3 regions of the Paenibacillus sp. FSL R5-0345 genome follow, and region 3 is predicted to be linked to each of the others. Evidence: riboswitches for the same ligand, from Rfam matches in the RefSeq annotation. Region 3 holds a riboswitch; each other region holds the start of a gene.
The links. Region 3 has a riboswitch for cyclic di-AMP ahead of R50345_RS00555 (C40 family peptidase). Riboswitches for the same ligand answer to the same signal wherever they lie in the genome.

Region 1: another riboswitch for cyclic di-AMP. It lies ahead of R50345_RS24875 (TrkH family potassium uptake protein); the one in region 3 lies ahead of R50345_RS00555 (C40 family peptidase).
Region 2: another riboswitch for cyclic di-AMP. It lies ahead of R50345_RS02545 (hypothetical protein); the one in region 3 lies ahead of R50345_RS00555 (C40 family peptidase).

Annotation. Positions count from the first base shown of each region.
Region 1 covers NZ_CP009281.1:5,653,748-5,663,935, reverse strand. Annotated here, with positions in the region: gene dnaI (primosomal protein DnaI) at 1-157, shown strand, start outside; gene R50345_RS31490 (YqzM family protein) at 327-482, opposite strand; gene trxA (thioredoxin) at 841-1,158, shown strand; gene uvrC (excinuclease ABC subunit UvrC) at 1,371-3,329, shown strand; gene R50345_RS24880 (CPBP family intramembrane glutamic endopeptidase) at 3,419-5,104, opposite strand; cyclic di-AMP (ydaO/yuaA leader) riboswitch at 5,419-5,600, shown strand; gene R50345_RS24875 (TrkH family potassium uptake protein) at 5,735-7,030, shown strand; gene R50345_RS24870 (potassium channel family protein) at 7,044-7,712, shown strand; gene R50345_RS24865 (LysR family transcriptional regulator) at 7,783-8,685, opposite strand; gene R50345_RS24860 (succinate dehydrogenase cytochrome b558 subunit) at 9,088-9,753, shown strand; gene sdhA (succinate dehydrogenase flavoprotein subunit) at 9,821-10,188, shown strand, end outside.
Region 2 covers NZ_CP009281.1:552,205-562,392, reverse strand. Annotated here, with positions in the region: gene kdpA (potassium-transporting ATPase subunit KdpA) at 1-1,491, opposite strand, end outside; gene kdpF (K(+)-transporting ATPase subunit F) at 1,504-1,581, opposite strand; gene R50345_RS02550 (hypothetical protein) at 1,708-2,124, opposite strand; cyclic di-AMP (ydaO/yuaA leader) riboswitch at 2,315-2,505, opposite strand; cyclic di-AMP (ydaO/yuaA leader) riboswitch at 2,926-3,091, shown strand; gene R50345_RS02545 (hypothetical protein) at 3,224-3,715, shown strand; gene R50345_RS30060 (hypothetical protein) at 3,732-4,253, shown strand; gene R50345_RS02535 (hypothetical protein) at 4,293-4,745, shown strand; gene R50345_RS02530 (CPBP family intramembrane glutamic endopeptidase) at 4,827-5,573, opposite strand; gene R50345_RS02525 (hypothetical protein) at 5,807-5,998, opposite strand; gene R50345_RS02520 (ABC transporter permease) at 6,033-7,322, opposite strand; gene R50345_RS02515 (ABC transporter ATP-binding protein) at 7,315-8,217, opposite strand; gene R50345_RS02510 (ABC transporter ATP-binding protein) at 8,222-9,142, opposite strand; gene R50345_RS02505 (GntR family transcriptional regulator) at 9,171-9,566, opposite strand; gene R50345_RS02500 (hypothetical protein) at 9,627-10,188, opposite strand, start outside.
Region 3 covers NZ_CP009281.1:106,102-116,289, reverse strand. Annotated here, with positions in the region: gene R50345_RS00560 (hypothetical protein) at 1-575, shown strand, start outside; cyclic di-AMP (ydaO/yuaA leader) riboswitch at 790-928, shown strand; gene R50345_RS00555 (C40 family peptidase) at 982-1,410, shown strand; cyclic di-AMP (ydaO/yuaA leader) riboswitch at 1,771-1,912, shown strand; gene R50345_RS00550 (C40 family peptidase) at 1,918-2,409, shown strand; gene R50345_RS00545 (GNAT family N-acetyltransferase) at 2,639-3,124, shown strand; gene R50345_RS00540 (c-type cytochrome) at 3,252-3,608, shown strand; gene R50345_RS00535 (4a-hydroxytetrahydrobiopterin dehydratase) at 3,700-3,987, opposite strand; gene R50345_RS00530 (hypothetical protein) at 4,216-4,509, opposite strand; gene motA (flagellar motor stator protein MotA) at 4,716-5,519, shown strand; gene motB (flagellar motor protein MotB) at 5,503-6,318, shown strand; gene rluF (23S rRNA pseudouridine(2604) synthase RluF) at 6,427-7,128, opposite strand; gene R50345_RS00510 (ATP-binding protein) at 7,118-9,445, opposite strand; gene tadA (tRNA adenosine(34) deaminase TadA) at 9,887-10,188, shown strand, end outside.

The DNA.
Region 1 (10,188 bases), 1.2 Mb from region 3:
CTCGAATTATCCGCTCGATGGTTTGGAGAAACATCTTAGCTTTACAAGCAAGGATGGCGAGGAGATCTATAAAGGCCAACGTTTGATGGATCGTATTGCTCCTTTTGTGGATGTTATTCCACTACACGGGGAGAATCAACGGGGGACAATTAGATAAGCCGGAGTATTCAAAACCTTAAAATTCAGAGAGAGCAGCGATTCTCCGTTTATTGGAGGGTCGCTGTTCTCTGTTTTCTTTCTCTAAATTACTTTTTAAAAAAAAGAAGCCGCCCCAAGTAGCATTCGCTATTTTTGAGACAGCCTCTTTTTATATTACGATGATTCCCTTACTCCGAAATGAACTTAATGATGACCATGCCGAAAAAGACAACGGTCATAAATGCAGTCATTCCGAAAAATCCATTCATTAAATCGCCTAGATCATTGCGGGGTTCTTCGTTGATGTGTTCTCGTGGGTCCCGTACTTGCGCGTTGACATCCATAGCTTCTGCCTCCTTACAGGGACAATGCCTGTATTGTTAAGATGCAAATTAAGTTGATCATTATGAAATAAGTCATTGACATTTAATGCGCTTTCTTAGAGTATACCGAAAGGCTGGGGAGATTGTAAAGAAAAGAGTAACGTAAATAAAATTAGTTTGAGGGCAATATAATTGTATGTGATATATAACATATCCCTTAAAGATATGTTATACTGGAATTGTGTCGGTAAGTGGTAATTTGGTTATCATATTACATGAAACAATTTATTAACTTATATTTTCGGAGCAGCTTCCATAAACTAAGCTTTGCTTTAGAATGGATTAATGTTTCGTAAAACTTTAGAGGAGGAACAATATCATGGCTATCGTGAACGTGTCTGACCAAACCTTCAGTAACGAAGTGGAAGGTCAAGGTACTGTAGTAGTAGACTTCTGGGCTCCTTGGTGTGGTCCTTGTAAGATGATTGCTCCAATCTTGGACGAATTGTCCGCAGAACTGGGAGACAGCGTGAAGATTGCAAAATTGAATGTGGATGAGAATCCGGAAACGGCTTCCCGTTTTGGCGTTATGAGTATCCCAACCCTGATCTTCTTCAAAGACGGTCAACCGGTAGATAAAGTTGTGGGATTGAACTCCAAAGAATCCCTGAAAAATATCGTAGCTAAACATCAATAATTGTTAAATGCTACTGTTCGGGCCTCGGCCCTGCCGCTCAGCGCCTTCGGTTCATTCCGGAGGCGTTTTGTGCGCTAAAAGCCAACTAATCATGGAATTATAAGAGTATAAGTTTCTCTCTATACTTTATCCTTATAATTCTCGCATAAACACTTGCCGTCCTTAAAAGGACGCCGAAGGCGTTTTAGCTTGGTCCAATTTAGCTGGAGGGGATCAATTTGGACAATATCCGCAACAAACTGGCTCTATTACCCGATCTGCCCGGGTGCTATCTGATGAAGAATGAAGAAGGCACCATTATTTATGTGGGCAAGGCGAAGGTTCTAAAGAATCGGGTTCGCTCTTATTTTACAGGCAGTCATAATGGTAAGACTCAGCGACTTGTCGCTAATATTGCTGACTTCGAATATATTGTTACGTCCAGCAACATGGAAGCGCTCATTCTCGAGTGCAATCTGATTAAGAAGCATATGCCACGTTATAACGTTCTTCTGAAGGACGATAAGACATTTCCTTATATCAAAATAACGAATGAAGCTCACCCTCGGCTTGAAGTTACACGCCGGGTGATTAAAGATAAAGCAAAATATTTTGGTCCTTATCCTAATGGTTATGCAGCACAGCAAACGAAAAAGCTTCTCGACCGTATGTATCCGCTCCGTAAATGCGGCGTAATGCCGAAGGAGGTCTGTCTCTACTACCACATGGGCCAATGCTTGGCGCCTTGTGAGAAGGAAGTGCAGAAATCTGAGTATGAGCAGATTACGCAAGATATCGCTGCTTTTCTAAGCGGAGGGCATGATGCGGTTAAGAAGGATTTACAGCAGAAAATGCAGGAAGCTGCTGAGGAATTATATTTTGAGCGGGCGAAGGAACTGCGGGATCAAATTATCCATATTGATGCATTAATGGAGAAACAGAAGATCAACACTACGGATACTAAGGATCGCGATGTTTTTGGGTATGCCGTAGATAAGGGATGGATGTGTGTACAAATTCTGTACATGAGGCAAGGGAAGATGATCCAGCGTCATTCCTCCGTCTTTCCGTTCTATGGGGAAGCCTACAGTGACTTTATGTCTTATGTGACGCAGTATTACAGTGATAATCCTGCCCTGCCGCAGGAGATTCTTCTACCGGATGTGCTTGACGAGGAAGCCGTGGTTGATAAAGAAGCTAAACCGGCGATTGTCATTGCTGCTCCAGCCGAGGAAGAGCTACAAAAGGGGGAAGATACTCCCGAGTCGCCTGAAGAAGCTGAGGCACGTGAAATCGCCGCTGCGGAAGCATCAGCAGCAGGTGTTGTTGATGCCGCAGGTGGCGCCTCTATTCTACAGGAGTGGCTCGGTATCAAAGTACTGGTGCCACAACGTGGACTCAAGAAGCAGATGGTCGGTATGGCCTGCCAAAATGCTACAGTCGCAATCGACGAGAAGTTCCGGCTTATTGAACGAGATGAAGTACGTACCTCTGGTGCCGCAATGAGCTTAGGCGAGAGCTTGGGGCTCGAACGCTTAAGCCGGATCGAGGCGTTCGATAACTCGAATATTCAGGGGACCAATCCGGTCTCTGCGATGGTTGTCTTCATTGATGGCAAGCCCGCGCGAAAAGAGTATCGTAAATATAAAGTTCGTACAGTAGTGGGTGCGGATGATTATGGAACGATGCGCGAGGTCATCCGGCGGCGGTATGAACGGGTGTTGAAAGAGAACCTTCCGATGCCAGATCTTATCGTAGTCGATGGTGGTAAAGGGCAGATTTCTTCCGCTATTGATATTCTGGAGAACGAGCTGGGGTTATTCATTCCGGTCTGCGGTCTCGTTAAGGATGACAAGCATAAGACGGCTCAGCTTCTGGTTGGAGATCCGCCAGAACCCGTCTCTTTAGCTCGGGATAGTCAGGAATTTTACCTGCTACAACGGATTCAGGATGAGGTGCATAGATTCGCTATCACCTTCCACCGTGAGCAGCGCGGGAAGTCCATGGTTACCTCTAAGCTGGACTCCATACCAGGTATAGGCGAGAAGCGGCGCAAGGCGCTGCTTAAGCATTTCGGATCGCTAAAGAAAATTAAAGAAGCCTCCATAGAGGATTTTAAATCACTTTCTATTGGCGAAAAGCTGGCTAGTCAAATTCTTGAGGCGCTCAAGGATGAAGAGCCGGCGACATAGGGCCTGATTGCGTAAATATAAAAAAGGTGTCATAGCAGGTTTCTGCTGTGACACCTTTTTTTATTATCGGTTATCCACCCGTTACTTCTTTAAATGATAGATGTCGGTTCAACCGGCTTCGGATCAGGTTTTTGTGGTGGATTAAACCGGTAGACAATGTAGGCGACTATGAACGGCATGATAATCGCGAAGATACCTGCTCCGACATTCACGCTTTCCTTCATAAAGATCAGCGTAGCGCCCATCAGAATGCTGTCAAACACGACATGACTGAACATGACAGCAATAAAGCCGTAACGAAGGAAAATATAGCTGAAGAGCAGCCCGATCACGGTAAGCTCAATAGGACGGGAGCTGATAGGGTAGATCGGATAAAGTGTATGACCAAACGCCCATACCAGCGTAGTGATCAGGCAAGCGATGAACGTGCTCCGGAACACCTTTTTCAATATAGGGATTCCGAAAAAACGATAAATAGCTTCCTCGGATAACCCGGCGAGCCATGCAACGATAGGCAGCAGCCAAGCATATCTCATGTTGTAAGGAGATTGAGTAGCGTCAGTAGTGGACCAGTTCTGCAAAGTCAATGATAATACGATGAACATAAGGGTCTGTACCCCTAGCAGCACGAATGCCCAGATGTATCCAGCCCGAATACTATCCAGCACGTATTTACCATAGCCAGGCTCTTTAGCACGAGGCCATGGGTTCATCCCCTCTTCTTTTTTCCAAAGGCCGTCCCCTCCAACTAAAGAGAAATAGAGCAGGGAGGACATTAGCAGGCTATATAAGGCATAAATGATGAACATAATGACGGAAGTGATCTGAACCTCGAGTCCTTCGCCCGAAGATTCAGGAAGCATATTATAGGTGCTGATCATCATGATTACAAAATAAGCCGAGCTTAGGAAAATTCCGCGCTTAAAGGAGGTATGTTCTCTTCTAAGTATGCTGTAGATGAGTGCCAAAATTCCTAAAGCTAAGGTAGGCAGACCGTAACCGAATAGAGTAAGCTTTTCCGCGAGAGAGGTCTGGTCCTTCACGTAGGAGGTATGCCAGGCAGGAGCAGTAAATCCGGCTTTAAAGCTGGATACCTGTTCGTCAGCGAAATCGAAATAATAGTGAAGCAAGGATTCGCCGATCTGAACGGAACGGTCAGTATACACGAGCCCATAGTATCCTGCATTCGATTCAATTTGCAGCTTGGCGGGATTTACATCCCATTCCTGAAGCCAGGGGCGGGCAAGATTTTCTTTTTGTGCCAAAGACAAGTCAGCACCCTTGTCCTCTTCTTTTGCACCAGTGGTTACATTGCTTGCCGATTCTGCAGATGATCCTTCTGCTCCTTGTGTGAAGGCGACAACTGCGCCAGTATACATATTGAGGTCAACGGAGATCAGTGGCTCTTGTTCCGCTGAAGGACTAAGTGTTACACGAAAGATGTCAAAAGGATATCGTTGATCCAATTTCTTTTTTGTATAGTCCTCCAAAAGCTTCTCGCGGGACATATAACCATAAAAGGAAGAATCCGTTTCATAAAGTACATTCCACTGATCGTTTGGTGCTTTGGTATAGTTTAACTTTTGTTCCGCAAATGATATCGCTTTGTCGCGGGCTTCCGCCTTACTGATGACGGTAGTATCTTCCCCGGCAGGGCTATTTAGCACCGAGGGGGCAATCTGAAACATAATAAATAGAATAAGACCGATAATGCCCGAGATGATGAGCCACTTGGAGAGGGCACGTTGCTGTAAGGGCTGGCCAACGGGATTCATGTAACGCCTCCTTGTAAACTGACAATGTTATGTTCCATTATAGTATTAGTGCCATGATAGTTACAAAAATCATCGTATATTTTTTTTATGGGTAATAGAGATATTATAGAATAGGAAACTGAATATATACCATGAATTTAAAGTGATCATTTCTTCATTTTTCATGAAAAACGATGCAATTGCAGGGAAAACACGGAAAAGTGATGAGAAAAGGCACTCCTTCTGGTACATCCTCTCCAAACCGCATTTTTCATATGAATCACCATTAATTGTGTCTTTGTGATTTATCGAAATAACAGATATAATTTGTATGCAATTGTATATAGCCGAATTTCAGGTGAAAACGGGGGAACCATAAGAAGTAATGAAAAGATGAGTATACGCCGTAAAAGGTGACTTTATTCATCAGGGGTGAATTTCGTTCTAGGAACGAATAGGGCAGCCTGCACAGTCCGAATCCGTCAGCTAACCTCGTAGGCTAATTTACTGCAGGAACCAAGGGTAGCATTGGTTTTCCAGTGCTTTTTTTGTTGGAATTCTTTAAATTAAGATAAGAGGGTGAGCATAGTGGCTTCACAGTTTCGCAGAGTTTCTGAATCAAAGTTTCTGAAGCTCTCTCCGCCTCAGATTATGGTGCTCGGTTTTGCATCGATTATTCTGATAGGAGCTTTGCTGCTTATGCTTCCCATTTCGAGTACGAGCGGGAATGCTGTGAGTTTTATTGATGCATTGTTTACTTCGACATCGGCAACCTGTGTGACTGGACTTGTGGTGCTGGACACCGGGACGACATTCACCTTTTTTGGAAAAACCGTGATTATGTTGCTTATCCAGGTTGGCGGCTTAGGTTTTATGACAATGGCCACCTTATTTGCCATGATGATGAAACGCAAAATCTCTTTGCGGGACAGGTTAATCCTACAGGAAGCCATGAACCAAGGTTCTATGGAGGGGATTGTTCGGCTGATCCGGAGAGTACTTATTTATTCATTAGTCATTGAGGGCTGTGCAGCGGTGCTGCTGTCCATACGTTGGGCGTTTGATATGCCGCTGGGAAAGGCCATTTATTTTGGGATATTTCATGCAGTGTCGATGTTTAATAATGCTGGATTTGATATTTTTGGGGATTTTCGGAGTTTAACCGACTATGTATATGACCCGCTAGTGAATATCGTGGTGATGTTTCTGATTGTCTCCGGCGGTATTGGTTTTATTGTCATGTCTGATCTGGTGGAGTTTCGTGTAAAACGTAAATTGTCTTTGCATAGCAAAGTTGTACTCTCTACCACGGCTGGGCTTATTGTTATTGGTGCTTTGGTTATTTTTATATTTGAATTTACGAATCAGCGCACACTGGGTAATCTTAATTTCGGCGGCAAAATATTATCGGCATTCTTCCAGTCTGTATCGCCCCGAACCGCTGGTGCCAATACGGTGGATATTGCCGGACTCCGGCAAGCCTCTCAGTTCTTTATGGTTATTCTTATGTTTATTGGTGCATCACCGGGTTCAACGGGTGGCGGGATTAAGACTACTACCTTTACCATTATGATAGGTGCGGTAATCGCGATGCTGCGCGGGCGTGAAGATGTTGTACTGTTCCGTTATCGATTGGCGCAGGAGCGTATCTATAAAGCGTTGACGTTAACATTACTAGCTTTACTATTGATCCTCTCTGTGTCGATGGTACTTTCCACAACAGAGGATAGTAATTTCTTAGCGATCTTATTTGAGACAACCTCGGCCTTTGCCACGGTAGGGCTAACGATGGGGCTGACACCTGAACTATCTATCATCGGTAAGATTCTGATCTGTCTGACTATGTTCGCAGGTCGACTAGGTCCATTAACTTTAGTGTATGCGCTTGGTCCTAAACAGGGTAAACCATTGTATAAGCATCCAGAAGGTAAAATAATTATTGGATAGGAGCTAATCAGAAATGAAAGCACAGCAATTTGTAGTAATCGGCTTAGGGCGCTTTGGGTCAAGTCTCGCGCTTGAGCTGATGGAAATGGGCTACGAGGTGCTCGGGATTGATCACCATGAAGAACGCGTAGAGGAAATGAGCGATCACTTGACACATGCCGTAGTGGCAGATGCTACAGATGAGGGGATTATGCGCTCACTAGGTGTACGGAACTTTGACTGCGGGATTGTAGCGATTGGCGACAATATGGAGCGAAGTATTCTGGCGGCAATTTTGTTAAAAGAGATTGGAGTGAAGCAAGTTGTAGCCAAGGCGATCTCGATTCTTCATGGTCGTGCGTTGTCCAGGCTGGGCGTGGACCGGGTTATTTTTCCGGAGCGGGATATGGGCATTCGTGTAGCACATCAGCTTGTGACACCCAATTTGCTTGATTATATTGAACTGTCAAAAGATTATAAAATCGTGGAGCTAACCGTACCGTCCTGCATGAACGGGAAAAGCTTGTCCGATTTAAATACAAGAGCAAAATATGGCTGCAGTATTGTTGCCCTGAACAGGGAAAGTGGAATTATCGTTGCTCCAACGGCTCATGATCATTTGAGCGAAGGCGATGTAATGGTACTCATTGGTTCTAATGAAAGTATTGATCGATTTGAGAATGAGGTTGTAAACCAAGATTAAATAGTTAGCCCTTCGTCCTTTCATTGGACGGAGGGCTTTTTAAATTTAAGTTGCACGAGAGAGGCAGGGATTACTTCTCTCGTTCTGTCAGAAACATTTCTTCTGTAACCTGCACCAGGCTGCGGGCCGCTGTGCTCAGGGTTCCATCGTCACGGTAGATCAGACAGGTAGTTCGCTGGGTCTGCTCTAGCTCTTTAATATGCAGAGAGACCAGTCCACCACCGTTTAACAGCTGCGGACGCAGATAAGACTTAGGCAGTAATGCGGCTACATTGACCGTCGGCAGCAGCCGCACGATGGCTTCGAAGGAGTCAATTTCCATACGTACGTCGGGATCAATCCCGCAGCGCTGGAAGAGATCGTCCGTTAGACGGCGATACCAGGTGCCTTTGGAGAAAAGGATCATTGGCAGTCGGGACAGATCATCCATGGTCAGCTTGGAAGACTGATTCAGAGGATGATGCTCAGAAACAACCAGCCTAAGCTGATCCTCAAACAGAGAAATACAGCGCAGTCCAGGCTCTTGAATAGAGGAAGCAATCAGACCTATATCTGATTTCCCTTCACTGACAGAGGAGACAATCTCATGCGTTCGGCCTGTGATTAGCTTTAGCTCCGCTGTCGGGTACTTTTCCATATATGCGTTAACCAGTGGAGGCAGAGTGGTCTGCAGTGAAGTGAGAGATGCCCCTAAGGTGACCAGCTTTGGCTCGCCTTCTTTGTATTTAGACAAAGCCTCCAGAAATTTAGAACGCTGCTGACGCTGTTCAAGTGCGTAGGAATAAGTGAGACGCCCAACCTCGGTTAACTCCAGCCGTTTGCCATAACGATTAAACAGCGCGACACCTAGACGTTCTTCCAGCTTGGAGATTTTACGAGATAGGGCAGGTTGGGACAGATTGAGCTGGCGCGAGGCGCGATTCAAGCTAGAATGCTCCACAACCGCTGCAAAAACATCTAAATCGTCAAACATATTTATGTTCCTCTCGTAGTGCAATCTATAAACAGTAGTGACGAAATTCATAGCCTTGAAGACAATACTTCTTGCTCCATAAGGAAATAAAAGATTTGTCGGAAAATGTTGCTTCTCTAAATGAGAATTATTATCATATAAAATCTATTCTTATGCGTTTATTGTATAACGATTAATAATTAGATTGCAATTCCCTTATAAGGGAAAAAGGAGTAACATGAAAAGTGACACAAGATATTCACATTTTGTGAAAAAGAAAACAAAGTCCGGGAAACTAGGGGATAGCGGTAAATATAGGCATTTTGTCATTACATAGTCTACGTTATCCTGTGTCAAATGTAGTTCCGGCGGTGAATACACATTAATGAAAACGCTGTTTTAATCGGAAAGGGGTTACTTTGTATGAAAGGATTTTATTCCAGAAAGATTCATTCCTTGCTAGGCGTTATCCCGCTTGGAGCCTTCTTCATTGAGCACATGATGACGAATTTTGCGGCTGTAGAGGGTGGCGCTTCCGGTTTCACTGACAGTGTGATCTGGCTGAACAGCCTGCCGCTTGTCTTCTTCCTGGAATTGTTCGGTATATGGCTTCCTCTGCTATACCATGGCGTATATGGACTGTATATTGCCTATCAATCCAAGCCGAACTTAAACCGTTTCAACATTGAAAGAAACTGGCGTTATACGCTGCAACGTATTACAGGAATTATCACCTTTATCTTCATAGTCTGGCATTTGTTCCAAACTCGGGTTCAGGTGGCAGTAGGTAGTGTTGAGCACGAAGAATTGGGCGGTCTGATGCATGATATCGTGACTCAACCACTGATGTTGACACTGTATATTATCGGTATCGTTGCAGCATGCTTTCACTTCTCGAACGGCCTATGGTCTTTCCTGATCAGCTGGGGAATCACGGTAGGACCTCGTTCACAGCGGGTATCCTCTTACCTTTGTCTGGGTATTTTTGTTCTTGTAACGTTCATGTTCCTCATTTCGTTAGTCACTTTCCGTGATGCCGAATTTCAAACCGCAGCTTCCATAGCTCAGTCCATAAAGACTTTCATCTAAGTAATTACCTCTCAGGACTAGATTCCAGAATCCTTTCTGATATTTTCGATAAAGGGAGTGAACTATCATGGCAACAGCAAATATCATTATCGTGGGCGGCGGTCTGGCCGGCCTGATGGCTACCATCAAGGCAGCGGAGTCCGGTGCGCATGTTCAATTATTCTCATTAGTGCCTGTAAAAAGATCACACTCCGTTTGTGCACAGGGCGGCATCAACGGCGCTGTAAATACGAAAGGAGAGGGCGACTCTCCTTGGGAGCATTTCGATGATACCGTTTATGGCGGTGACTTCCTGGCGAATCAGCCACCGGTCAAGGCGATGTGTGAAGCGGCACCAGGTATCATCCACCTCATGGACCGGATGGGCGTAATGTTCAACCGTACACCTGAGGGACTACTCGACTTCCGTCGTTTCGGAGGAACGAAGCGTCACCG
Region 2 (10,188 bases), 450 kb from region 3:
GATAATCGAGACATAACGGCCTAGCAGCATGACAATCCCGGTTGTAACATTCCAAAAGGTTGTGTTGTCCGCAAGCCCCTCAAATCCTGAGCCATTGTTCGCGGCAGAAGAGACATATTCATATAACACTTGGCTGAGCCCATGGAATCCAGTGTTCGTAATCGCCCCTTGCCCCAAATCGGTCAGGAACGCAGCTGCGGTTGGTACTAGGATAATGAACGGATGAACAAGGATCGCAATGGCAATCAGCTTCATCTCCTTGGCCTCTATCTTCCGTCCGAGAAACTCTGGTGTCCTGCCGACCATCAGACCGCACAGGAAGACACCCAGAATCGCATACATCAGCATATTGATCAGTCCGACACCTTTACCCCCAAAGACATTGTTCAGCATCATCAGTGCCAGAGGCGTAATACCTCCCAGTGGTGTCAGCGTATCATGCATATTGTTAACACTACCTGTCGTAGCTGCGGTTGTTACTGAAGTAAACAAGGAAGACTGCGGAATGCCGAAGCGTACCTCTTTACCCTCCATGCTGCCTTGTGAAGATTCGATTCCTAGTGCATTGATCGCCGGATTACCCTTTGATTCAGCATAATAGTTCAGTCCCAGCAGTAGTACGAACAAGGTCATCATTGCGGTAAAAATAACCCAGCCCTGACGTTTGTTCTTAGCAAACAGTCCGTACATATAAGGGAGCGAAGCTGGCAGCATCCACATAGAAAGAATCTCCAGCACGTTCGTAAGTGGATTAGGATTCTCAAAAGGATGCGATGAATTGGCCCCGAAGAAGCCGCCTCCGTTCGTGCCCAAATGCTTGATCGATTCCAGAGAAGCTACTGGACCGATAGCAATCTGTTGCGTTTGCCCCTCTAGTGTAGTGACTTCAAGTGATGGCTTGAGGGTTTGCGGCACATGTAATCCTACCAGTACCAATGAAACCAGCAGAGCCAGCGGAATGAACACACGAATATGTGCTTTGACGAAATCCTCGAAGAAGTTCCCGACTGATTTGCGTCCTGTGATCCCTCTGACAAAAGCAACCGCAACTGAAAATCCGCTCGCTGCAGACGTAAACATCATCATCGTGATGACAGCCATTTGTGAAAAATACGAAAGTCCCGTCTCCCCGCTGTAATGCTGCAGGTTTGTATTAGTCATAAAGCTGATCACCGTATTGAACGAAAGCGTCTGTTCCATATCCGCAATTCCATTCGGATTTAGCGGTAAACCCCGCTGCAATCGAAGAAAGATATAGCTGAAAGTAACCAGTACGATATTCGTTAAAACAAAGCTGAGCGCATACTTTTTCCAGGACATACCTTCCCGTTTTTTCAGTCCGATCAGCTTATAAATCCCTTTTTCCACGCCTCCAAACCATCGATCCGTACGATTGGGTTCATTAGAAAATACATGATATAAATACGTGCCCATCGGCTTAACCAGCAAGATGAGAATGACGATTACAGCTACGATTTGCAAAATGCCCATGAATGCCCCTCCTTAAAATTTCTCCGGATGAATCAATGCGTAAACAAGATATAAAAACAGCAGTAGGGTAACAGCGATGACTAGAATCACAGCTTATCCCTCCCTGTATCCTCAACTACACCTGCGCACCAGCGCATAAATCCATAAAACAACCCGTAAATTACAGCTAACGAAGCCACCATATACAGATCCATCATATCTCCCGCACTCCTTCTTTTATCCTTGATGAGGTGATTTATCGATCAGAAAATCAGCATCTCCACTGTGGGAATAGATTACATAACTTGCACCAAGTCTTTTATAGACCAATCTAGGATTTATTGAGCTTGTGATCACAAAAATCGGCTGCGTCGTCCAGGTGCGGCACATCTGAATGTAGCGGCAGCATAACGTAAAGCTGCTCTCGAACAGATATACCCGGCCTACCGGGAACGGCGGGCGAAACCAAGTATTCTGATGGCGGGTATCTACTAGAACGACTTTCTCAATCCCCATCTCTTCAAGTAGGGACTTCTCAGGCAAGTTGTTGGTCAATCCCGCCATCTTAATGCCTCTAAATTTTAGAAGCTTAATAAAATGTTCTCCTGCCTTCGTTGGCGCACATACCAGTACATATTCATTCTGATCTGTCATCTCTTATTCTCCTCAAATGCTTTGCTTGTAAGATCAGAGCTTGATCACCCTGGTCTTGAAAGAAAAGCTACCGCTAATGATGAATATAACGACCTCTTCCTGAGGTTTTCCATAAATGCTTTGCTTAAAAAAGCACAGCAAAAAGCCACAAAGGATTCTCCTCTGTGGCTCGCTAGCGGTCACATTGCACTCATCCTCTCTCCATACGCTTACGAGGTTAGCTGTCGGATTCGGGCGGTGAGAGTCGCCCTACCTGTAGAGGATGCGAGCTCACTCGCATCCTCTACAGGATTCACCCCATAACCGGCTTCCGACTCTCACATCGTCTGCCGATTGTTGGTTCCCCCGCTTTCCTTACCGGAAATTAAGCGGATCAAATATTCGATTGTTGTTGAAACAGGAGTAATCATACCCTTATGCAGGAAGTATTGTAAAACGTGATTGATGCCAAAATAATGCAAATTAAAAACTATTTTCGCATTGGATAGCGCTTACTTGATATTCAATCTCTCTATATCTCTTGTTTACTCGAATTTGAATCAATTAGCGAAAAGCGGACGGACTCTGTGATTTTATTCACCACAGCTGGAGAAATCACCAAAAATCGCCTATATAGGAAAGGAAACGAGAAGTCGAGATTAAACGAGGAAGAAGCTCGATAACACGCAATAAATACCTATTTGGCAGGATTTTTCGTCGCAGTTGGTAGGATACGGTTCAAATTGCGCTCAAAAGAACACTTTCTGCTTTTACAGAAACACCTTGAAAAGAGTATGATTCGGATTGAATCTATTTCACGAAATACAATCAACGCTGAGTTCCTGTATTTGCAGGGAACGGGGGAACCATCGGGCCACATGGCCTACTTGGGGTGAATCCGAAGGAGACTGTTCAAGTCTCACATAGGTAGGGCGACTCTCACCGTCCGAATCCGACAGCTAACCTCGTAAGCGTAAAGAGAGAGACCCTTGATCCGCCACGCTTTGGCACAGGTGTGTATGCCTGTATTCCAAAACCGCAGCAGAGGTCCTCCTCTTGCTGCGGTTTTTGCGTTACCTGAACCTACCCGGGTAATAGCATGCTGGACGGGGTGAAAGGAATGAAACACTATTATTGGGGAATTCAGCAAGGGCTGCTTGAGCCGATAAGTCTAAATTATGTTTGCTTTGGAGCGTTATGGTTCGAAGAGGATCATCACAGAACTATTGTCGGCTATGCATTTGGTCAGAACCAAATTGAATCCTTGCGCCATTTCAGCAGCCCTTCTACTTGTGAGTACTGTATGGACCGAAGAATTATATACGAAATATATAAAAGTATCAGAGAAAAGCAGCAGCTGCAGGATTGGTCCGCACACCAATGTTTTCCGTGGCTCGCCCCCTTTAAGAAACCTTGGAAGGACGTTGCTATTGGTTGGTACGTAATGAGATCCCGCAGCACCTTCCCCTTACATTTATCCATTATACGTAAACAGAAATTCCGACTATGGCTGGAGCATGCCGCAGTCTGTGAGAACGAAGCTGAAATGCTCGCCTGTATAGAGAAGGCTAACCTTACTCACCATGTTGAGCTTAAGCTTTTGGAACCCTAGGGAGGAGAAACTTGTCATGGACCAGCGAAGACTATCTCGCATTGAAGTATTCGTCTTTGATTCACCTGAGCCTATTCACTATGGAATGGAGGCTGATCCAGGCAGCCGGTATGGCATCCTGAAACTTACCTGTAAAGGGGGTAGCAGCTGGGGGGCATGTCTTATCTCAGCCAATACTAAAACCTTCGACCTTATTAAATGGAGTTCTTTTCTCAGAATGATATACCACTGCCGGCTTGAGGAAGCGATAGATAAAGTACGTACCCATGGTTCAGAGTGGGATCAGACTCAGTTTGAGCTAGTGCAAGATGCTTTACAGGATTTAAAAGCCAAGCTGCAGGGTAAATCATTGGCAGATCATATCCAGCAAGGTCGTCTGTACAGAGCTGTTGCCGGTGGAAGAGATTCCAGAGGGGGGCGGCTATACTATAAACCATCTAAGTCCGTATCCAGTATTGCGCTTCAAAAGCATAGTTATCCAGAACCTGATACCGCCGAGCTTATCAACAAATCCATTTCTTACTTTTCTATATTATAGGTTCATCCCATAACCCATTCTGAAAGGATCGTGTTTATCATGCCTGACCCCTTACCTGCCGGATCGCCCCGTAGAACTATATTTGCAGAGTGTGTTCAAAAGAATACGAATGATATCTATGCGCTCAGTTCTATGTTGTTACAACAATCAGCAGAAGCCGAGAGAGTTACTATCCGAACTTTTAAAGAGCTTCATAAAATATTCCGTCAAAAAAGCTTCGACAGCCAGCTATTCTCTATCGAAGCTTACCGCTCTTGTATCCGTCAGTGCGCCGATTATTACGCACGCCGGTCTCTTCTGTCTGCCAAGGCACTGCCTTGGGAGGAACAGCTCGTAAAAGTGATGTGGTATGGCCTAAAGCTATCTTTACCTCAAATTAGCATTATCCTGCAAAAGAGTGTTCCTGTACTGAAAGATCAGCTTAGACATGTGCGGGAGCAAATGACTGCTCAAGAGGATTTGCTGCCCAGCGGTAATTTGTCCGTTGTATAGCCCTCGGAGCTCACTTTGGCCGAAAAGCTAACTAGCGTAGTTGGAGGGCTGACATTCAGTATTTCAACCCTCCCGTGGGAGTTACTTTATATATAATTGAATATAATCTATGAGGGTATGACTAATGATTGGGACAAGGATATTATTATTTCGAGTATAAAGATAGACAAAATATATATGCATAACCATCAATTGAATCATATACACCCAATTAGTAATTAAATAATCCATAAAGGTCATATTAACCATACTCATTTGAAAAGGAATATGCATCAACGCAAATAATAATCCAACCACTACAATGGCAAGATATTTATTCTTAATCAAGCCTGTAATTCGAGTCTGGATATAACCTCTGAACATTAATTCTTCAGGCAGTGCAGTGAAAATGAAGAGTATTAAGAACTCTACCCACAGATTTGCTCCTTCCAATTGAATTTCTTTCTTATGTAGAATGAAGTCTAGAATAATTTGATAGGTAAAAGGAATGGCCCCAACAATACCTAGAAGAATAGATATTGCAGTATTAGAAGTAGTTAATCCAATGCTCTGCAGGTTCTCCTTCTTTGACCTCAATAAGAATAGCAATGGCGCTAATTCAAGAATGAAAATAGGACTATAGATGGCTAATTTAAATAAATGTTCATTTGAATAATAAAGCCTTGCTCGTTCTAAAAAATCGGTTTTATACATCAATAGACCAAATAAATAAATGATTAAGGCATTATAAACAAAAAAGATCAAAGCATAATAACCAGCTTTTTCACCACCGCTATCCGCCCTATAATTGTAGAATTCCACCTTAGTGAAATACCTCATCCTGCTCATTGAACCTCTCCCCTATATGCTTTCTCTAATAATCACGTTATTGCTCATTTAAATAAGAAGTTTTTTAAGAGACTAATCTTAGCTTATATCATCAATTCCTTTTTTGTACTTTTTTTCACTAAAATTACACAAATACCGAACTGAATTTTGCTAACGCGATCATTTTGCTTTTCACTCTTTTCGAGCATATAAAAAAGCCACGGCATCTGCCGTGGCTTCCTTATTTCCTACTATTACGCTTTACTCTTACGTGCCTTACCGTACATCCACAATCCCGCAATCATCCCCACCATGGCAATACCAGTCAATACACCCTGAGTGAAATCCATCAAAGCGGACCCATTGGTCGAGAGCATTCTACTAACCGTAGCCAGAGATACCGAACTCATTAAAAGCATCATATTGTATTGTTCACTTTTAGTCATGATTACCACTCCTTAAAAGTTTATATGAAGCCACTTAGATCTTGTAAGCCTTCATCGCTTTTCTGATCTCTTTAATACTTGGACGTTTGCCGTACATCAATACGCCTGTGCGATAGATCTTGGCAGCCAACCATCCAAAGATGAACGTGGTAACAAGCAAGATGGCTAATGATACAATAACTTGCCAGATCGCTACTTCACCAACACCAATTCGGAGCAACATGGTCAATGGAGAGGTGAAAGGCACATAACTCGCTACCTTAACCAGCAGAGTATCCGCATTGGAGATACTAAACAGCGGAACATAGAATGCTACGAAGCCTAACATCATAATCGGCATAACCGCTTGGCCAAGATCCTCTGTACGGCTGACAATCGAACCTACAGCCGCATACATCAAGGCATAGAGGAAATAACCTAGTACATAAAGAACAATCCCATAAAGCAACAAGTTAATATTAAGCTGGCCTAAATCCAGATCTAAATCTTTCAAAATCGTTGCATTATGCGGAAGCTTAAGATTGACAACTACCGCTGCGATAATGACGCCAATCTGTAATAATCCTACTAAGAAGACACCGATAACTTTACCGAACATTTGCGCTAAAGGTGAGGCACTTGTAATCAGAATCTCCATGATCCGTGAGCTCTTCTCTGAAGTAATCTCAGCCGCGATCATATTACCGGTCATCATGATAGACATGAAGAACAGCATAAGCATGGCGTATACAATGACGTAATTAATAGCTGGAGCGGATTCCTGCGACGCATCCTTATCTCCCGCAGTCCCATCAGGGTTGAGCTGCTGAGTAGCGATCTGTACCGGTGTTGACATAGCAGCAATCTGCTCCTGCGTCAGCTTGTCGCCAACGACGAACTGGGTGTTGGCCTGCTGAAGGGCATTTTGGAGATAGATTTGTACATCGCCCTTCAATTCACCATTCTCACTATAATAAGTAACGGGTGGAAGTCCTTCACCAGTCGGTTCTGCAAAAGTAACATACCCTTCTACAGTCCCTTCATCTAAAGCTTTCTTTAGCTCCGCATCATCGGCAGAAGTATACTGCACAACTTTTGCCTGCGGCATTCCCTCAGGTGAAGTATAGGCCTTCAACAACTCTGCCGCCTGATTTCCTTCTTCCGCGATCACAGCAATTTGAGTCTCTGCGTTTGTTGTAGAATCACCCTTAAACTGATCGATGATGTACGGAAGATTCATCCCAATACTGAGCAGCAACACTAGAATTAACGTAGTAATCATGAATGATTTCGTTCTTACTTTATTTTTAAAGGTAAAGCCAATAATTGTCCCCATCTTATTCATGAGATTCACCCACCGCTCTGATAAAGATTTGATTTAACGTTGGTTCCTTAATTTCAAAATGCTCCACTTCACCCTGCGCCATCGCCTGCTGTAGGATACGTTGTGCTGCGCCGATCTCACTGATTGACAACAGATAACCTCGCTCCTGTCGCTGTACTGCTGTTACACCTGCAATTGATTCTAGACCGGTCACTTCGTTATCCGTACGCAACAATACTTGTTCACGAGGATACCCACTCTTAATCGTACGAATATCGCCCTGTACGACAGTATTGGAACGATCCAAAATCGTAATATTACGGCAAAGCTCTTCAACATGCTCCATCCGGTGCGTTGAGAATAAGATACTCGTTCCTTGATCACGCAATTCTTTTACCGTATCTTTCAGTAGTTCCACGTTAACAGGGTCCAAACCACTGAAGGCTTCATCAAGGATAAGAATTTGCGGCTTATGAACAACTGCGGCGATAAAGCCCATTTTCTGCTGATTCCCTTTGGAGAGCTCTTCAATCTTCTTATTGTAATAATCCGGAACCTCAAACCGATCGAGCCAGTAGCGAAGGCTCTTATCCGCATCACTAGCCGACATCCCGCGAAGACGTGCCAAGTAGACGATTTGATCGCTTACCTTTACCTTTGGATATAATCCTCTTTCTTCGGGTAGATAGCCCATGATTTGCTGAAGTTCGCTGTTATACGGCTTTCCATTATACAAAATATTCCCGCCATCAGGGTAAATTAGGCCAAGCACCATGCGCATTGTGGTTGTTTTTCCTGCACCGTTTGCCCCCAGTAATCCGTAAATTTCCCCCTTGCCTACCGTTAGGTTAATTCCGTTTACAGCGGTTTTTTCTCCATATTGCTTCATTACACTTTCCAGCTTTAAGGCTTCCATTTCTCTAGTCCCCTCTCTTGTGATCAATCAGGATAGGACGGTGTCCCTGTGTCCATAAGCCTAATATTTCGTCCAATTCCAAACTGCGACTCTTGATAACCTTTACGCCCAAGTCCTGAATGCGTTTCTCGTTCTTAGAAAATTGTTCTATGATAAAAGAAGCTACACCCGGTGTATCCATGGTAAAGTTTATGCCACCCGGTAATTCCGCTGACAACTCAGCAAGCTCCTCTTCATCTGCAACATGTACCCACACCTCGGTCCAAGCACCGAATAGACTGTCTTTTTCGGCCATACCCAGCAGTTCACCCCTATGCATAAGCACGATATAATCTGCCAGCCGCCGTACCTCTTCCACAATGTGTGTAGAGATAATCATCGTTGCATTAGTCTCTTCCATATACTTACGAAGCGTCTCCATCATAATCTTCCAGGCAAAAGGATCAAGCCCAGAAGAGGGTTCATCCAGTAACAACAGACGTGGACGTGACGCAAGAGCTGCAGCAATTTCAAATTTTCGACGCTCGCCCTTAGACATCTTCGAAAGTTTCATATGATACGGGACTTCAAATCGATCCATCAGCTCCTGAAAAAACGACTCATCCCAGTTCGGATACCAATGCTTTCGAAATCGGGCCGCTTGTTCCGCATTCCAGTGATTTTCTTCCGAAATCGAATTCTCAGGAACGTATGCAATAGACTGTCGAAGCTCTAGTGGCAGCTCGCTATCGTACTTATTTTCAAACCAATAAATATCGCCTTCCTCTGGGTTCGTCAGCTGGAGCAGTAGATTCAGTAGCGTACTTTTGCCAGATCCATTCTGACCTACCAAAGCTGTAATATAACCTTGAGGCAGATTCAGGTTTAGCGGTCCAATTGTCTTGCTACGCCGCTGTTTGCGTACATTCCGCAATTCTATCGCCATCTGTACCATGTGAGTTAGCGCCCGCCTTTCATTCCTGTTCCCTATATTTAAGTTCTACAATTTCCTGAAAAATCTCCTCAAGCTCTTCCTTGCTGCAATGTACCGATTTGCCGATGTCGACTGCGCTCTCGAGGGCTTTGCTGATCGCTTCCCGCTTATATTCCTCCATTGCAGAGGCACCTACATGGGATACAAAGGTACCTGTTCCTTGTCTTGTTCGTAGCAACCCTTCGTTCTCTAGATCCTGATACACGCGTCGTACCGTAATCACACTACATTTCAGATCTCCAGCGAATTCACGAATGGAGGGTAGCAGCGTTCCTTCTGTAATGACCCCACTAATGATTAATGATCTAAGCTGAGTCTCTATCTGATGGTAGAGGGGTTCAGCACTATTTTCGTTGATTTGTACAGGTATCCACATGTTTACACCTCGCCTTCCACTCTAGCTTGCTAGAGCGCCGTCCTTGCCATTTCACATTGTTCATACGAGATCGCGACTCTTCAGTCGATGGATAGTCCATTTAGAGAATAATTGCACAGATATTGTACCTAGCAGAAGCGTTCCCCACATGATCGGAGATAGCAGCCCCCACTCCTTGGAAACGGAGATGCTATACAAGAATAGGTTTCCTCCCCCTAGTAAAACCAAGAACGATATTCCCCAAGATATCACTACGATTAGCACTGTTAGCCCTAGATAAGCTTTACCGCTAAATAAATATTCAATGAAAATATACAGTCCTGAAACAATGAGTCCGACACCGATCCAAGTTATAGCAAAAGCAATAAACGCGGGTAATGCCATCTCCTTGCGGTAATTCTCACCGAGCATATAGACAATTCCGAAGAACAATACACCATTAACAGTAAAGGAGCCTATTGCCTGAAACTTTCTACGAGTTAATACCACATTCAGAGGAATCGGTAAAGATCGTAAGTAAGCCAGCATTCTCGTGTAGGAGTCTTCACTCCAATATTTCATAGAACGACGGGAGAATGTGACTCCGAGTAACGGCATTAATGAGAGAAGTAAAAAATCCGCT
Region 3 (10,188 bases):
GGCTTGTTCTCTTACGACTGCTGCTCTCCCCCTTCATAAGAGCAGGATTACTGCATGAACTCCATCAGGAGAGAAAAGGAGAGCGAGGCCTGTTCTTTTTTCCCGGCATGAAGCTTTATGGATTTCCAGTGTTTATCTTTAGTTTAATCGAATGGGTGCTGGCTCTATTGCCGTTATACTGGCTCGCTCCAAAAATGTACGGGCTGTTCTTATCTTCCTTTCTGAACTCCTCTTTGTTACTTCATCTACTTCCATACGTATTGGCATGGCTTATATACATCTTTATCGTTCGCCTGTTCCTTCTATATATGCAGTTTGGTTATACCAGCGGTACGGGGATGTTCTCTTCCCTATTCATCTGTATAAAGTCACTGATTCCTGCACTAGGCATTTCAATCATACTTGGTGCAGCGGGCCTTATCCTTCTGCTAGTGTGCGGACTATCCGGTATCTTCTGTCCTGGCCTGCCGGCACTTCTTATTCGTCAACTCTCATCACTGCCCTCGACACTTTTCAAAATGTGGGGAATCTCCGCTCAATATCATCTATGGCGCAGTAAAGCATTTCCACAATAATTTATGGCATTACAACACATAATATAAGAGTCCCGGTTCCTAAATCAGGAGCCGGGACTCTTTCGCGTTATAGACAAATTATGACGATTTGCAAAATCGTAAAGACTTTGTTACAATAAGTCCTGTTCCATTAGTAACAAGTTTGTAATCATTTGAAACGATTTCTACATAACTTCATGTATTCATCGTAGTCTTGTCGATAAGTCACTATCTGGTGCATAAAACGCCGAATTCCTTGCACCGGGAAGTGGGGGAACCATATTTTGGGTGAATTGATCTCGCTTTGCAGTGATCATAGGGGAACCTTCTACCGAATCCTTAAGCTAACCTCACAGGCATTGGAAGGGGTACAATTTTTTTGAAGAATTTAAGAAAAGCATGCGTCGCTGCGGCGCTGGGACTTGTGATGGCGTTCTCTATTGGTGGAGGAAGTGCCTTTGCAGATTCTAAGATGGACAGTGTTATTTCAAAGACAATTGGAGTTGCCTATAAAACCGGAGGCACTAGCACTGCCGGGTTTGACTGTTCTGGATTCACTACGTATGTATTCAAGAAGGTGGGTCTTTCTTTGCCCCGCACTTCAAAAGCTCAATATAATGTTGGAACTCCTGTAGCCAAAAGCAAATTGCGTTCAGGTGACCTAGTTTTCTTTAACACATTGGGCAATGGCGTATCCCATGTCGGCATTTATGTTGGAAACGGAAAATTCGCACAATCATCATCTTCATATGGCGTGACCATCACTTCACTTAGCCAGTCCTACTGGGCCAATCGCTACGTTGGCGCTAAAAGAGTAATGAGTACTTCCTCATATCAAGCTGTAGCCTACGATTAATACTTCCCCACAACTATAACCTCACAATTACAACTATATAGACCTGGATTTGATTATCACCTTAATCGAATCCAGGTTTTCTTTTGCCTTATTATAATCTTTACACCTCTAGAACAGACTTTAAACACTTTTATTTGATAAAAATTTCAATAAATATAAAAATAAGTTTAATATTATCGCTTACATATGCATTTTGTCTTTAAATATATGAATTTTTCTGCATGATTAGGTTAAAAACGATTGCCAAGCGGCACTCTGTTTGTTACAATAACTGCAGTAAGATTTTAGTAACATTTTTGTAATCATTAAGTTGTTATTTACAAAGGTTTTGTCATGTATTGATTACAAGCTATTCCTAATCAACAGTCTGAGCCGAGTTTCCTAACTATTAGGGAAACGGGGGAACCAACTTTGGGTGAATTGACCTCCATTTTTAGAGGGGTCATAGGGGACCTTCAACCGAACCCTTAAGCTAACCTCGTAGGCATCTGGAAGGGGTATAAACTTTTGAAGAAGAAGTTAGCAGCAGCTGTACTCAGCTTTTCCATTATCTTCACCATCGGAGCAGGAAGCGCTTTCGCGGATTCCAAAATGGATAAAGTGATCGACAAGACCATCGGAACTAAATACGTATCCGGCGGGATCTCCACAAATGGATTTGATTGCTCCGGATTTACAATGTATGTTTTTGATAAAATCGGTATCAACCTACCACACCAATCAGGTTCCCAGTATCAAATGGGTACTGCTATCTCCCGAGATGATTTAAGATCAGGAGATCTTGTATTCTTCAATACAAGTGGTAAGGGTGTTTCCCACGTCGGCATTTATGTCGGTGAAGGCAAGTTTGCACACGCATCTTCCTCACGCGGTGTAACGATTAGCTCCCTGAGTGATAGCTACTACGTAAAACGCTATATCGGTGCTAAACGGATTATGAGCACTGATGCTTATCATTCTGTTGCTTCTGAGACAGAAGATAATGATGATGTTCAATAAGTAGAACGTACATAGGCTCTTTTCCAAGAGGTTAATTCTTGGGGAAGAGCTTGTTTTTTTGTCTTATTTAATATTTACCCCTCTCAAAATTTGTAAAACAATATTCCTTATAAATTTTCTGAGTCGATGCCCCCTCTTTTTGTATATAATTAGTTACAAGTATAAACGCCTTCGGCACTCGTAAGGACGGCAAGCGTTATAACCCACGTGAAAGGAGGTCTTTGACCTTATGATAAATCCCTCGGTTACTTTTCATGTAACTCCTATGGAGACTAGTCACGCGGAAGAGATATGCAATTGGAATTACATCCCCCCTTATAATATTTACGGCTGGATGCCGTGGGAACAAATGCAGGCTCTAGGCATCGAGTTCGGTGATCCTCAGCTACGGAATGAGCAATATGTCTCCATATTAAATGGGCAAGAAGCTTTGTGTGGATTCGCGCAGTTGTTCCCGATGGAAGGTGTTGTACGTTTGGGGATTGGCATGCAACCTGATCTATGCGGTAAAGGGCTAGGCAAATTATTCATGGATGCAATCGTGCAAGAAGCCTTGCTTCGTTATCCTGAGCGTGAGATTGATCTAGAGGTATTGACCTGGAACCAGCGGGCGATCCGAACTTACCAAAAGTGTGGATTTACGATTACAGATACGTATGAGCGCTTAACCCCATCAGGAAACAAACCTTTTTATTGCATGGTCTATGAGAAATGATATTAAAATCCATATTTTTCAATCAATTGATGGTATTATCGTTCATTTTTTTGTCACAAACCCTATGATAACGCTTCACCTTGAGCTATAATGTAGGGAGCAGCTTACATAGAAGGGACGAACTGGGATGCAGAAATGGATCATGAGCGGTTTGTTTTTTGCCGCCTGTGCCTTTGCGGTAGTACTTATGTTTACACTTCCAGGTAAAGAAGAGGTAGCTGAACAGAATAAACCCACAATGCCGGTAGTTCAATTGGATGCGGCAAAGGCAGAAGCAACCGTGAAAGCCAGCTGTATCACCTGTCACGGCGATCAGCTTCAAGGTGGAGTTGGCCCTAGTCTTCAAAATGAAGGCGGTCAGCATGATGCTGAAGAAATCTACAGCATCGTCACTAAGGGACGCGGTCAAATGCCTTCCTTTAAAGAAAAGCTAGCCCCTGAGGAGATCGCAAACGTCGCCCTCTGGCTCTCAGAGAAAAAGTAACAGTAACTACTACCTAAGCAACTAAAAACGCCCGTGCCAGAAGATAGTTCACTATCTGCGCACGGGCGTTTATTTATGAGTTTGGGTGACACTAACGATTTTTCTCAAAGGCTTCATTAAATTCATGTGCCTCTCGAATATCTAGAGCTGTAATACCGTCTTCCTCATTTGATTTCAGTCGTAAAGTCACTGTCTTATAATCAATCGTAATATGTGGATGGTGATCAAAGGCTTCTGAAATGGTGGCTACTTCATCAACGAAAGCAATACCCTTCATATATTGGCTGAACATATATTTTCGCACCATGGTATTCTCTTCGAGCTTCCAACCTTCCAGCTTGCTGATCTGCTCACGCAGTTCTTCTTCCGTAAATAACAATTCGTTTCCTCCCTTACTAAAAATTGCAGTAAAATCCGCAGGTCCCTTTACTCGTCTTATTCGCTAAACAAAACATCCCTTAGCTTCTGAGGTCCAAGGGATGTGCCAGGATAAAGGCAATATTTTCGATTAAATGTATTCAAGAATCCCAGCGATTATAACTCGGCTACACCAATTTTAACACGGGCTACTAACTACGGGCAAATTACGCCCCGCCGCCCCCTCTTCCTAAATCAAAACAACAGAGGCTAAATCCTCTTCTCCGACTAAAATATTAATGCGGTGCGTGTCCTTATCGTAGATGATAACGCCGCTCCCCACCTCAATCATAGGTTCATTACCCAGCGCGAAGAAAAGATCCTCAGCTAGCGCCTCCCATACCTCCATCTTGGATTCCTGCGGCAATTCTTGCCACTCTTCCGGATCCATTTCAAAAAATAAGTACCCATCGGAAATTCTTCCGACAGCCTCAGTCAAATCCGTTAGGATTTCACCGTAATCTCTACCATGCTTTACACCCACATGTATCACTCCGTTTTCTCCACAGATGAATAATTACTTACCTTATCCATTATAGCCGAAAAAATGACTTCACAAAAAACGGAATGATGTCGATAAATAAGAATATACGTTATTCGGTTTCGCACAGAGTGCCTTGCCGCTATTTCAAGGATGATATACGCGGCTTTGTCGGAACACATCTTATAATCTCATGGACGAGGTGCATAATGGAAATTTCAACAATACTCGGTTTAATTTTTGGTCTAGTTGCAGTAATTTGGGGTATGATCCTCAAGCACGCTCCTCTTCACGCTTTAGCCACACCCGCTGCTTACGTTATTATCTTAGTGGGGACGGCGGCCTCCATCTTTATGGCCTTTCCAATCTCGGAGGTCAAAAAGATTCCAAGTCTGTTTAAAATAATTTTTGTCAAAAAGAAATTAATCAGTAAATCCGAATTAATTACTATGTTCATGGAATGGGCTTCTATTACACGGCGTGAAGGTCTACTGGCTCTTGAGTCTAAAGTCGATGAAATAGAAGATAACTTCCTCAGAAACGGCATGCGAATGATTATTGATGGGAATGATCAGGACTTTGTCCGCGATGTTCTCATGGAGGACATCCACGCCACAGAGGATAGACATAAAGCAGGTGCACTCATTTTCACACAAGCAGGTATGTATGCTCCTACACTTGGCGTGCTCGGGGCTGTTATCGGACTTATCGCCGCTCTGGCTGATATGAGTGATATGAACAAATTGGCTGCAGCAATCGGGGCTGCCTTCATCGCAACACTACTCGGTATCTTTACAGGTTACGTATTATGGCATCCTATTGCCAATAAGCTAAAACGACTTTCCAAACGTGAAATTGAAGTTCGAATGATGATGGTCGAAGGTCTATTGTCCATACAATCCGGTGTATCCACTATTGCCATCAATCAGAAGCTTGCTGTCTTCCTAACACCTTCGGAACGAGCTAAGTTAAATGATGAGAAGGAGAGTGGATCGGGTGAGCAAAAAGACTAGACACGAAGAGCATGAAGAACACGCCGATGAATCGTGGCTACTGCCTTATTCTGATCTTATGACCCTTCTGGTAGCCTTGTTCATCGTAATGTATTCTATGAGTGCAACGGATGCCAAAAAATTCGAAGAGATGAGTCAAGCCTTCAGCTCCGCTCTTAATGGCGGTACAGGTGTTCTTGAAGAACGGGCGGCAATGCCATCTAAGAGTCAAGAGGATTTAGGAAAAAATGATCAAATGGATAAATCAGTAGCCAAGAAAAATGAACAAACAGAAATGGCTAAGCTGCGGCAAAAGGAACAAGAAGATTTAGAGAAGCTTAAAAAGCAGTTTGATCAATATATCAGCAAGAACGGTCTTACCGATCTTCTCAGTACTAAGCTCAATCAGTCTCAGCTTATGATTACGATAAGTGATAATGCGCTGTTCGCTTCCGGACAGGCTGTAGTTAAAGATGATTCTCGGCAATTAGCAAAGTCCATCTCAACCATGCTGCAGCAATTCCCGGATTATGATGTAGTCGTGCAAGGACATACCGACAATATTCCTATCTCTAATAGCAATTATTCTTCCAACTGGGACCTAAGCGCGGATCGTGCTCTTCAGTTCATGAAGATCCTGTTAACGAATACGAACCTGAATCCACGCAAGTTTAGTGCGATCGGATACGGGGAGTACCACCCTATTTCTGAAAATACTACAGCTGTTGGACGAAGTAAGAACCGCCGGGTTGAAGTGTCCATTATTCGTAAATATCAAGAAACCAAAGAGTTCTCAGGTATTGCTCCTTCCGATGAATAATGGTTGTCCTAGTTCAAAGCATAAAGAGCTGTCCCAAGGTCTTAGACCGATGGAACAGCTCTTTTTTTGATAAATTGTATTCATAATTAGATCACTATTTCTTCTAGACTATAGAAGTTTGTAGTTCAGTGTAGCTCCAAGTTCTTGCTTTTCTTCAGCAGACAATTCACGCCATTCTCCAGTTTGTAATACCCCTAGACGAATATTCATAATCCGAATGCGTTGCAGCTTTCTAACCTCGTAGCCAAAAGCGCTGCACATACGGCGAATCTGACGATTCTTGCCCTCCGTCAAAATAATACGGAATACACGCTCTGTAATACGAGTGACCTCACAAGGTAGCGTCTTCTCACCTAATATCTTTACGCCGCTGGACATGCCGGTAATAAATGATGGCGTAATCGGTCTGTCTACAGTAACCACATACTCTTTTTCATGCCGACCTTCGGAGCGTAAAATCTTGTTAACGATGTCCCCATCGTTAGTAAGCAGAATCAATCCTTCTGAATCCTTATCGAGACGCCCAATCGGGAAGATTCGCTCATGATGACCTACAAAATCAACAATATTCCCCTTAATATGCTGCTCTGTAGTTGAAGTAATACCCACTGGCTTGTTTAACGCAATGTAAACCGTCTGGCTTGATGTTTCAAGCGCAACACCATCTATTCGCACATCATCACCCGGAACGGCCTGACTGCCAAGCACAGCAGGTTCTCCGTTGATCGTAACTCTACCGCCTTCTACCAGCTTGTCTGCTTCACGGCGTGAACAGTACCCTGTCTCACTGATGAATTTATTAATTCTCACGTTGTCCTTCACTCCGTTCATCCTTAATATTAAGCCAAGGGGTATCCGTACCAGCTGCAGGCAGCTTGATCATAACAGTTGTCCCTTGACCTACTTCACTTTGTATATCCAAATGACCCTTATGAGCCTGAATAATACGTTGGCTAATCATTAGCCCAAGGCCTGTTCCCGACTCTTTATTAGTAAAGAAGGGTTCACCCAGCTTAGGCAACATATCCTTAGGAATTCCTTCACCTTGATCTGAAATGAGAATGAAGACAGAGTCCAAGGTGTTTCTTAGCTCCATTGAAATCACACCACCATCTGGCATAGCTTCAATTGCATTTTTGACGATGTTTATAAACACCTGCTTTAGCTGGTTCACTTCACAATGTACGGTAGATGGATGTTCAGAGAATATGGCACTAAACTGAATCCCAAACAAATGAGCTTGACTGTCTAATAGAGAAACTACATCACCAAGGATGTCCCGTACATCTTTTTCCTGGAAATGAACAGCTTGAGGCTTGGCCAAAATCAAAAATTCACTTACGATCAAATTAATCCGCTCCAGCTCGGATAACATCAGTTCAATATGGAGTGGAACCAGAATCTGCTTCTCTTGTTGAAGCTGTAAAAATCCTTTTAGCGTTGTAAGCGGATTACGAATCTCATGGGCTACTCCCGCAGCTAATTGGCCTACTGTAGTCAGCTTCTCAGAGCGTCTAAGCAGTTCCTCCATTCGGTTACGTTCCGTCATATCACGTGAAACGTGAATAAAGGAATGCGGATACCCGTCTTCATCACGAATTACCGAGGTACTAACACTAACTTCAACTATTGTTCCATCACGTTTAAGTCTTACGGTTTCAATGGGTGGTAGAACAGCACCATTCTTTAACGCATTAAGCCGCTCTTCCTCCTGCTTAAGCGCTGTCGCAGGTACAAGGTACGGCATATTACCCAATACCTCTTTGGCACTCCATCCATATAGTTCTTCGAAGGCTCTGTTCGTACTAGTAATTCGGCCATCCATATCGATCGTATGAATCGCATCAGAAGTTCCGTTAATGACGGACTCCAAATGCTCCTTAACCGCTCGGTTCTCTTCCAGTGTCTGTTTGAGTCGATTGGTGCGCTGCATGAGGTGAGCCGTCATAGCATTGATTCGCAGAGCCAACTGTCCTAGCTCATCCCGGCTTGTTACCTTTAGAGGAGGCTCAAATTTCCCTTTAGCTACATCGTTCACTTTGGCAAGTATCGCCTGAATCGGACGAGTAACAAATCCAGACAGTATGTAACTACATAACAAGAATAAGGTAAGCAATAACAGTGACGTAGTCAGACTATTAATTAATTGATCATGAACCACAGATGAAATCACAGAGTAATCCAAAACTACTCCTATCACATAAGCTTTCAGTCCAGGCGATTGGATAGGAATGTAGCTTTTGAGCACTCTTTTTCCATGTACTTTCATTTCGAGCGTAACCGGCTTCTGCTTCCCTTGAGCTAATAGAATCGCCTGTCTATCCCGCTCCACGTTACCATAAGTATAGGTGCCGTACTTAATGGGGCGGTTCCCCAGCTTCTTATTCAGCGTGTCGCTTCCGTCCGCCTTCATACTTGCAGAAGCAAAGGTTGCCGGGTTAAATCCTGTCAATTCTAAAATCCCCGGATTAGCTTCTTTAGTTCTCGATGCAATTTGGTCGGGATTAGTGATTTTGACGTAATCGCTGGCCTCCGTATTGAGAATAACGGGATTGATGATGTAGTTACTCTCTTCATCACGATAATAACCCCACTTCTCAATGAAATCGGGATTGTAGGTTGAATATTCAAATGGACCTGACCAAAAATGGTCCAAGGCCTGACCCTGACCCACGGATACCTCCTGATTATCGAACAACTCCAAAAAGGCCAGGTACCAGTACCCCCAATCTTTTGTGGACATCCCAATATCACCAGGTACCGAAGACCTTGCTACTACGACATCGTTATCAGTCTTTACCAGAATTGAAATATTAGACACGCCCACCTTGGAAGTTAGGGCTTTAAGTTCTTCATTCGTCACGTTCTTATAGTCTGGGTCCAATTCCTCGGAGGCAAAGATAGCCGCCATCCTTAAATTATGCGCAATTTGATATTCTACATAGTTAGAGCTATAGTTACTTTGTTCTACAGAAACGGCCATTTGCATAGCAGTTAGTTGCATATTATTAATGCTTTCATTCCGTAGATTATTTTGGGCGGCATAAAGGTTAAATGTCAGGTTCAGTGCTAAAATTAGCAACACCGCCCCAAAAATAATAGCAGATAGTTTTGTCTTTATGGACAAACTGTTTGTTCACCTCTTATCCACTGGTAAATCCTTGCGGGGCCTACAATAAACATCATACCTTTTGCCCCCACATTTGAAAAGACATTTCAATGAAGCATTCAATTCAAGGAATATTGAAATTCAATGGGTCTTTATCTACAATATACAAGTATAAACGCCTTCGGTGCCCTTATAAGGACGGTAAGCGTTTTAGCAAGAAATATAAGAATAAAGGATAGCGAGAAATATATAATTTCTTATATTTTAAAAAACCATCCACATCTTATGCACATATAAACATTTTATTATAGAACGATGTGCACAAAAATGTGCATAAGTAGGCGGTTATCCACAGAGTTATTCACATTTTGTTAAGAACGAATATTTGTTCGTTGTACAATGGATATAAAGAAAGGGAAGATGATCTTGAATATTAGAGCGGGTGAATCGCTAGATGATATGGTGGCGGTTCATGAACATTGGATGAGGCAGGCGATAGCAGAAGCCCATAAAGCTGAAGCATTAGGAGAAGTTCCTATAGGGGCGATCGTCGTACGGCATGGTGAAGTTATCGGACGCGGATACAATTTAAGAGAAACAACAATGGATTCAACAGCTCATGCAGAAATGGTAGCCATTCGTGAGGCCAGCAAATTCATGAATTCGTGGCGACTGCTGGATTGCCAGCTTTATGTTACTTTAGAGCCTTGTCCGATGTGTGCTGGAGCGATTGTACAATCAAGGGTACCCCTCACTGTATA